One region of the Stenotrophomonas sp. TWI1151 genome, then DNA from elsewhere that is predicted to be linked to it. Evidence: riboswitches for the same ligand, from Rfam matches in the RefSeq annotation. Region 1 holds a riboswitch; the other holds the start of a gene.

Region 1 (4,407 bases):
CCTGTTTGATGGCGTGGCCGAAACGTTGGCTACCTTGCGCAACCGTTCGGTGACGCTGGCGATCTGCACCAACAAGCCGTCCGCACTGGTGGCGCCGCTGCTGCAGCACTTCGGTCTGCAGGACGTGTTCGCACTGGTGCTGGGTGGGGATTCCTTGCCGGAGCGCAAGCCCAGTGGTGCGCCGTTGCGGCATATCGCCGCGCAGTTCGAGGTGGCCGTCGAGGCCGCCTTGATGGTGGGTGATTCGATCACCGATTACCGCGCTGCCGTGGATGCCGGGATGCCGGTGGCGCTGGTGCGCTATGGGTATCCGCGTGGGCTGGATCTGGACACCGTCGAGGCGGTTGCCGTGGTGGATGATCTGCGGGAATTGTTGGCGTTGTAAGGCCTTCGGGCCTGTGCCGACCAACGGTCGGCACCTACCAGGTTCAATGAGTGCCGGCCAACGGTCGGCACCTGCCGAGGATGATGGAGCATGTCGACCCACGGTCGGCACGTGCCGAGGCCGGGACGGCGGCGGTGCCGCCGCCCCGCGCGCTTATTTCGGCTGGTAACGCACGCTCAGTCGATACTCGCGGCCAGGCTGGTTGTACCAGGCGACGGTTTCGTACTCGCGGTCGAAGACGTTGCTGACCCGGCCCAGTACGGACCAATCGCGGGTCAGGGCGTATTCCAGGCGCAGGTCCACGGTGCCGTAGCCCCCCAGGCGCACCGTGTTCGCTGCATCGTCGTAACGCTTGCCGGCGCCGTTGACGGTGAGGCCGGCGCGGACATCACCCACGCGGCGATCGACGTCCAGGCGTGCGGTGTTCTGTGCGCGGCGGGCCAGCCAGTTGTCGAACTGTGCGCTGCCGTCGGTGCGGTTGCGCGGGTCGGTGTGGCTGAGCTGTGCGTTGAGATCGAACCCGGCGACGGTGATCGCACCGGTCAACTCGGCGCCGCGGATGCGGGCTTTCTCGACCTGCGACATCATGAAGGTGGTCGCGTCGTAAGTGATCAGGTCATCGATGCGCGTTTCGTATACGTCCAGGCCCCAGCGCCAGCCATCACCCTGCTGGGCGATGCCGATGTTGGCGCTCTTGGATTTCTCCGGATCCAGGGTCGGCACGCCGCTCCACGGGTCGTAAAGGTCGCTGAAGGTCGGGGCCTTGAACGCGGTGCCGTAGCTGGCGTTGAGGCGGAACCCGCGGCCCAGCTCCAGGCCCCAGCCGAGGCTGCCGGTGGTGTGGTTGCCAAACTGTTCGTTATCGTCGTTGCGCACGCTGGCCTGCAGGTGGTGCGCGCCGAAACGGCCCTGGTACTGCACGAACACGCCGGTGTTGTCGCGGCTGTCGACCAGGTAGCCGGCGCTGCTGCCGTCCAGGTTGTCCTGGCTCCAGTCCACACCGGCGCTCAGCAGCTGGCCGTCAGCGATGCCGATGTCGGCCTGCACCGAGGCACTGTCGCGGTGGGTCTGTGCATTGCCCAGCCAGGTATCCCCGTTGAAGTTGTCCGATTCGTTGTCGGCGCGGCCGACGTTGACCGTCAGGTTGAAGCGCTCGCCCGGCGTGTAGCGCAGCTTGCCGCCGAGTACCTGCTGCAGCGTTTCGGAGTAGTTGTAGTAGCCGTCGTAATGGTTCTCGCCTTCGGCGCGCAGTGCGGTGCCTTCCAGGCTCAACGTGTCCGTCAACGCATAGCCGCCGCGCAGGCTCATGGACAGGTTGCGGTAGCCATCGCGGTCGGGCTCGTCGGCGCCGCAGCCAGCGAAGGGCGACACCGAGCCACGGCAGGCGTTGATGCCATCGGTGTGCTGGTAGGCGATGTCGGTGCCGAACCAGCCACGCTCACCGCTGCCGCCGAAGCCACCGCTGGCCTCGCGCAGGCCGTTGCTGCCACCGCCGAGCTGCAGGTGCGGCGCGAACTGGCCGGCGTTGCGGCGGGTGAAGATCTGGATCACGCCACCGATCGCATCGGCGCCGTACAGGCTGGACTGCGGGCCACGCACGATTTCGATGCGCTCGATCTGCGCCAGCGGCAGGTCCTGGATCATGGCCAGGCCGAGGTCGCCGGTGTTGATGCGCACGCCATCGACCAGCATCAGGGTGTGGGCCGAGTTGGTGCCGCGCAGGAACAGCGAGCTCTGCTTGCCCAGGCCGCCGCTGTTGTTGAGGTTGATGCCGGCACGGCCGCGCAGCAGGTCCTGCAGCGACGGCGCCTGGCTGCGCTCGATCTCGGCGCGGTCGATCACCTGCGCCGGGGAGATGCTGTCCTGCAGGGCGATCGGGGTACGCGTGGCGGTGACCAGCACCTGGTCCAGCGCGGTGGCCTCGTCCTGTGCGGCGGCCACCAGGGGCAGGGTCGACAGCACGGCCAGGGAAAGAACGCGGGTTTGCAGCTTCATCGATGACTCCATGCACCGCGCACGCCCGCGCGGCAAGGGGTGGGGATGATCGCGCTGCAGGGAGGTTCGACGGTGGGCGGGCGCGCGCAGGCGCCTGCTTGCCGCCGCCATGCCCGCCGCATCGCAACCAGTCGTCTTCCAGGCCGGTCTCCGGGCTCGCGGGCCGATGGGGTGCCATCGTGCCAGGCGCCTTCCCATGCCGGAGCACAGTGGCGTGTTGCCTGGTGTTTCCACGCTTACCGTTGCGGGGGCAGCGCCGGAGTGGCGGCGTGGCACAGGGCCTGACGCGTCACCGGCTTCCCGTTTCAACCTGGCGGCATTGCAGCCCCGGGTCACCTGAAAGTGGGCGCAGTCTAAGCCATCGGCCGGGCCCATGGAGCGCACCGGTTAGAATGCGCCTCGCTTTTTCGATGTGATCTCCATGACCCCAACGTGGTTGCAGCACCCCGGCACCGACGCCCGTGACCCGCACTGGCCGGCCGCAGCGGGCAGCAGACGGGGCCGGGCATGATCCTCGATCTGATCCGCCACGCCAGTACCGGCCGCGACGATCATCTTGATGGCCGCACTGATCCAGCGCTGCACGAGGGCGCGACCGACGCCCTGTGCGCGCGTTACGCCGGGCTGCCCTGGCAGCGTGTGCTGTCCTCGCCGCGGCAGCGGGCGCTGTTGAGCGCCGAGGCATTGGCCTTGCCCCACGCGGTGGACGTGGAGGTCGATGAGGAATGGGAAGAACTGGATTTCGGCGACTGGGACGGACTCGCGCTGGAGGCGCTGCCGATGGATGCGCTGTCCGCCTTCCATCTGGACCCGCATGCCAATCCACCGCCGCATGGCGAAAGCTGGGGCCACTTCGAACGCCGCATCGCGCGCGGCCTGCATCGGTTGCTGGATGAGCCCGAGCCGGTCCCGACCCTGATCGTCAGCCATGGCGGACCGCTGCGGATGGTGCTGTCGCAGGTGTGCGGCCTGCCGATGGCGATGTGCTGGGCGCTGCGCATCGATCACGGCACGCGACTGCGCCTGCGCGTGGAGCGCGAGGACGACCGGCTGTGGGGCGAACTGCTGGAGCTGCAGCAGGTATGAGGCGCGCGGCTACCGACGGTGCGTGGGTAGCCGTGGATCAGCGGTTGTCGTCGTCGATCTCGAACGGCGGCGCTTCGTCGCCGTCATCGTCGCGATGCTCCACGGTGCGGTCGTAGACCGGACCGGAGGCAGGCGGCGCCTTCTTCAGCGGCTGGTCGGCGATGATCGCTTCGTACTCGGCCACCAGCACGGTGCGGCGCGCTTCCGGCAGTTCCTGCCAGTGGCAATCCTGCAGCGCACCTTCCAGTGAGTAGAGCAGGTTCAAGCTGGGTTTGAAGCCGGCGCGGCGCACCTTGACGAAGGCACCGACCGCACCGACCGCCACCAGGTCTTCCGGCGTACGCAGACCGACCTGGCGCAGCCATGCTGCGCTCTTCGGGCCGATGTTGCGCAGCTTGGCGGCACTCATCCCAGTGCCTCGACGAACACCGCGGCGATGGCTTCCAGCCCGGCCTGGTCCTCGGCATCGAAGCGTGCCAGCGACGGGCTGTCCAGATCGAACACGCCGACCAGGTCACCGTTGTGGACCAGCGGCACGACCAGTTCAGAGCGCGAGGCAGAGTCGCACGCGATGTGACCCGGGAACGCATCGACGTCTTCGATGCGCTGGGTCACGCGCTGCGAAGCCGCGGCGCCACATACACCCTTGTCGAGTGGAATGCGCACGCAGGCGGGCAGGCCCTGGAACGGGCCGACGACCAGCTCCTTGCCATCGAAGAAGTAGAAGCCGACCCAGTTCAGGTGCGGCAGGGCGTGGTAGACCAGCGCCGACAGGTTGGCCGCATTGGCGATGCGGTCGCGCTCGCCGTGCACCAGGGCGCGGGCCTGGGCCAGCAGCTGGCCGTACTGTTCCGGCTTGCTGCCGGTGAGCGTGGAGGTATCGAACATGGCCGCAGTCTACCAAGCGCGGCGGTTGGTTGCCCCCGGGGCCGGCGGAACGC
Region 2 (4,407 bases), on a different contig from region 1:
TCGTCGATCTGGATCACGCCGATGCCGGCCGCTTCCAGATCCGTCACTTCATCGCGCAGGGCGAGTGCGATCTGGCGGCAGGTGTCCGCCCGGGACTGGTCATCGCGCACGAACGACCACTGCAGCACCGTCACCGGCCCGGTCAGCATGCCCTTCATCGGCCGCTGCGTGAGCGACTGCGCATACTGCGACCAGCGCACTGTCATCGGCTGCGGACGGGTCACATCGCCGAAGATCACCGGCGGCTTCACGCAGCGCGAGCCGTAGCTCTGCACCCAGCCATTCTTGGTAAAGGCAAAGCCATCGAGCTGCTCGCCGAAGTACTCGACCATGTCGTTGCGCTCGAACTCGCCATGCACCAGCACGTCCAGCCCGATCTGTTCCTGCACGCGCACGCAGTGCTCGGTCTGGGTGGCCAGGAACGCATCGTAATCCGCATCGGAGAGCTTGCCGGACTTGTTGCGGGCGCGGGCCTCACGCACCTCCAGCGTCTGCGGGAACGACCCGATCGTGGTGGTCGGGAAGCGCGGCAGCTTCAGCGCGGCGGCCTGGGCCAGGTGGCGTTGCGGGTAGCGGCTGTGGCGCTGTGCATCGGCCGGGGTCAGCGAGGAAAGACGCGCGGCGACGGCCGGGTTGTGCACGCGCGGCGAACGACGGCGCGATTCGATGCACGCACGCGAATGCGCGAGCGGTGCCTCGGCACGCGCCGGCGCATCGATCGCGTCGGCCAGCACGCGCAGCTCGCCGAGTTTCTGCTTGGAGAACGCCAGCCAGCTGCGCAGTTCGTCGTCCAGCTTCTTTTCGTGGTCCAGATCGACCGGGCTGTGCAGCAGCGAACACGATGGCGCCAGCCACAGCGCATCGCTGCCGACATGACCGTGCGCGTAGCGCGCCAGCACCAGGGCGTTGTCCAGGTGGGTGCGCCAGATGTTGCGGCCGTTGACCAGCCCGGCCGACAGTACGCGACCGGCCGGCAGCGCCTTGATCACCGCATCGAGCTGTTCCGGCGCACGGACCAGATCCACATGCAGGCCATCGACCGGCAGCGAGGCAGCCAGCGCCAGGTTGTCTTCCAGCGCACCAAAGTACGTCGCCACCAGCACCTTGGGGCGGGCGACCTGGCCCAGCACCGCATAGGCGTGCTCGAACGCGGCCCGCGTGGCCTCGTCCAGGTCCTGCACCAGCAGCGGCTCATCCAGCTGCACCCACGCCGCGCCGGCGGCCTTGAGTTCGCCGAGCAACTGCACGTACACCGGCAGCAGCGCATCGAGCAGGTCCAGCGCGTTGCTGCCATCGGTGGTCTTGGACAGCCGCAGGAAGGTCACCGGCCCGATCAGCACCGGGCGGGTCTCGATCCCCAGCGCCTTGGCCTGGCGGTACTCGGCCAGCGGCTTGTCGCCGCGCACCGCGAAGGTCTGGCCGGCGTGCAGTTCGGGCACCAGGTAGTGGTAGTTGGTGTCGAACCACTTGGTCATTTCCAGCGCATGCAGGTCGATGCCATCGCGCTGCAGGCCCCGCGCCATCGCGAAGTAGCCGCTCAGCGGTTCGGCATCGGCGAGCGCGCGGTAACGGGCCGGGATCGCATCGAACAGGAAGGCCGCATCCAGCACCTGGTCATACAGGCTGAAATCATTGCTCGGCGGCACATCCACGCCGGCCTCGCGCTGCAGCTGCCAGTGGCGTTCACGCAACTCGGCCGCGGTGTCCTGCAGCGACGCGGCGCTGCTCTCGCCGGACCAGAAGGCTTCGAGCGCGCGCTTGAGTTCGCGCTTGGCACCGATGCGCGGAAAACCCAGGGTGGTAACAGTGGTCATTGGAACGTGTCCTCATTGCGTAGGGGCATTGAGGAACGAAGGAACCGCGCGCCGTCCGGGGCCTTGCAGCCCGTTCCGCCCCGCCAGCGACCTTCGCCCCCGCGGGCGAACCGGATGCCGTGAAGCGGACGCACGGGGGCAGCGCCATGCAGGCGGCATGGCGGCAGGCCCCGGCAACCTCCCCGCGGACGTTCCAGGTCGAATCGGAGGACGGTCATGTCCTCCGGCCGGGGCCGGTATTCGGGCTGATGGACACGGGCGCGGACGCCCACCTAGTACCTGCCGCTTCCCAGGCGCGAAGGCCCAGTGCTGTTGGCAGGAGTCGTTTCCATTCACCGCTGCGGGGCAGCTCCGGAATGGGCGCGCGAGGCGCCTTCACCGGATTCCCGTTTAAATCCATCCCTTCATCTGCATGAAGCGATGGATACCTTCGGCGAGCACAAGGTAGGCCGAAGGCGAGCGATGGTCAAGTCGTCTGTCCGATTCATCCCACTGCATCCAAACCACTGCCACCTGCGTATCTCCCTGCAAGCCCGCCCGTTTGGACTCCCATGCGCCAGCCCTTGTCCTGCCTGATCCTGCTGCTGTCGGTGATCGCCCCCCCCGTGAGTGCCGCCGATCAGACCGTGCAGCGCCAGGAAGGCCGCGCGTACGCCACCGCCGATGGGCGCCTGCTGTATCGCGAGACCCATTGGCTGCAGGGGCCGACAAGCGCCCAGTCGAGGTTGGTGCTGTACCGCTGCAGCGACGGGCGTCCCTTCGCGCGCAAGTGGATGACCCCGCAGGGCAGCCCGCAGACGCCGGATTTCACCCTGGACGATGGACGCGATGGGTATCAGGAAGGCGTGCGCGGCGGTGCCGCTACCCGCCAGGTATCGGTCCGCGCCAGCGCGCAGGCACCGACCTTCAGCAGGGCCATCACGATCCCCTCGGGGGCGGTGGTGGATGCCGGGTTCGACGCGGCGGTGCGCAGCCATTGGGCCGCGTTGCAGGCCGGGCAGAGCGTGGCCTTCCAGTTCCTGCTGCCCAGCCGCCAGCGCCTGGTGCCGCTGAAAGTGCAACGCACGGGTGCGGTGACCTGGCAGGGTCAACCGGCCGAACAGCTGCAGATGAAGCTCGATGCCTGGTTCGGTTTCGCCGTGCCCGCGGTCACCTTGGTGTATGCCACCGCAGACCAGCGCCTGCTGCAGTTCACCGGCACCGGCAACGTCCGCGATGAGAAGGGCAAGTACCCGCAGGTGCGGGTCGAGTTTCCCGCCGCACCGGTTGCAACGCCCGCCGCCGAGCTGACCGCTGCCCGCACGCAGCCGCTGGTGAAGACATGCGGTGCCTGAGCGCCCCCTTGCAGATGGCGCCGGGAGCAAGGAGGATGCCGATACGCCCGTTATCGACATTGAGCCTGCAATGCCCGAGCTGGACGCCGCCGCTACCGCTGCATCACATCGTCTGGACGAGCTGCTCGTCCGGGTCGCCGGCGGTGATCGCCAGGCGTTCGAATCGGTCTATCAGCTGGCCTCCGGCCGCCTGTTCGCGATCTGCCTGCAGGTGCTGCGCGACCGCGGCGATGCCGAAGAGGTACTGCAGGACGTGTTCACCACGGTCTGGAACAAGGCGGCGCAGTTCGACCGCGCCAAGGCGGCGGCCATGACCTGGCTGTCGATGCTGGCCCGCAACCGCTCGATCGACCGTCTCCGCGCCGCGCCGCCGCGCGCGCTGGATGATCTGTCGGTGGCCGAGGAACTCCCCGATGTCGCGCCGCAGCCGGCCCAGGTGGCCGAACAGGCGTCGGATCACGAGCGCCTGCAGGACTGCCTGGATACGCTGGAGCCGCGCCGTCGCTCGCTGATCCGGCTGGCCTTCCTCGATGGCGCCAGCTATGAGGAACTGGCGCGCCGCATTGGTTCGCCGCTGGGCTCGGTGAAGAGCTGGATCCGCCGGGGCCTGGGCCAACTGCGGGTGTGCCTGGAACGATGAACGCCCGCGACCTCCATGATCTGCATGACGACGGCGAACCGCCGAGCGCCGACATCCTCGCCGGTGAGTACGTGCTGGGGGTGCTCGATGCCGCGCAGCGTGCCGAGGTTGAACGCCGCATCGCCAGCGATCCCGGCTTCGCGCGATTGGTCGCCCAGTGGGAGAACCGCCTTGCGCCCCTGCTCGAATCGCTCGGTACCGAAGCGGTGCCCGCGCATCTGTGGCCGCGCATCCGCACCTCGCTGGGCTGGCCCGCCGCAACGACCGCCTCGCCACGGGTCTGGCAGCGCACCGGTTTCTGGCAGGGCATGACCGCGCTGGCCGCCGCGCTGGCACTGGTGGCGGTGTTCAGCCGCCGCGATCTGGAGCCGACCACACCGTCGCCTACGCCCGTGGCGGTCACGCCGACCCCGCCGACGACACCGGCCGAGCCGGAGCAGGCCACCAAGCCGGTCACGCCGCTGTTGCACGACGACGGTACGCCGGGCTGGCTGGCGTCCGTCGACAAGGCCCAAGGCAAGGTGCTGATGGTGCCGGTCCCGGCCGCGGCCGATGCGGCCGGCCGTGCACCCGAGCTGTGGCTGATCCCGGCCGGCGGCACCCCGCGTTCGCTGGGCCT

What was found. Region 1 has a riboswitch for cobalamin ahead of btuB (TonB-dependent vitamin B12 receptor). Riboswitches for the same ligand answer to the same signal wherever they lie in the genome.
Region 2: another riboswitch for cobalamin. It lies ahead of metE (5-methyltetrahydropteroyltriglutamate--homocysteine S-methyltransferase); the one in region 1 lies ahead of btuB (TonB-dependent vitamin B12 receptor).

Annotation. Positions count from the first base shown of each region.
Region 1 covers NZ_JBDJLA010000009.1:82,221-86,627, forward strand. The annotation lists gene gph (phosphoglycolate phosphatase) at 1-385, shown strand, start outside; gene btuB (TonB-dependent vitamin B12 receptor) at 539-2,380, opposite strand; cobalamin riboswitch at 2,504-2,735, opposite strand; gene ABE422_RS12325 (histidine phosphatase family protein) at 2,888-3,466, shown strand; gene ABE422_RS12330 (TfoX/Sxy family protein) at 3,504-3,875, opposite strand; gene ABE422_RS12335 (GAF domain-containing protein) at 3,872-4,354, opposite strand.
Region 2 covers NZ_JBDJLA010000002.1:306,848-311,254, forward strand. The annotation lists gene metE (5-methyltetrahydropteroyltriglutamate--homocysteine S-methyltransferase) at 1-1,814, opposite strand, end outside; cobalamin riboswitch at 2,028-2,261, opposite strand; gene ABE422_RS05465 (hypothetical protein) at 2,366-3,148, shown strand; gene ABE422_RS05470 (sigma-70 family RNA polymerase sigma factor) at 3,219-3,788, shown strand; gene ABE422_RS05475 (anti-sigma factor) at 3,785-4,407, shown strand, end outside.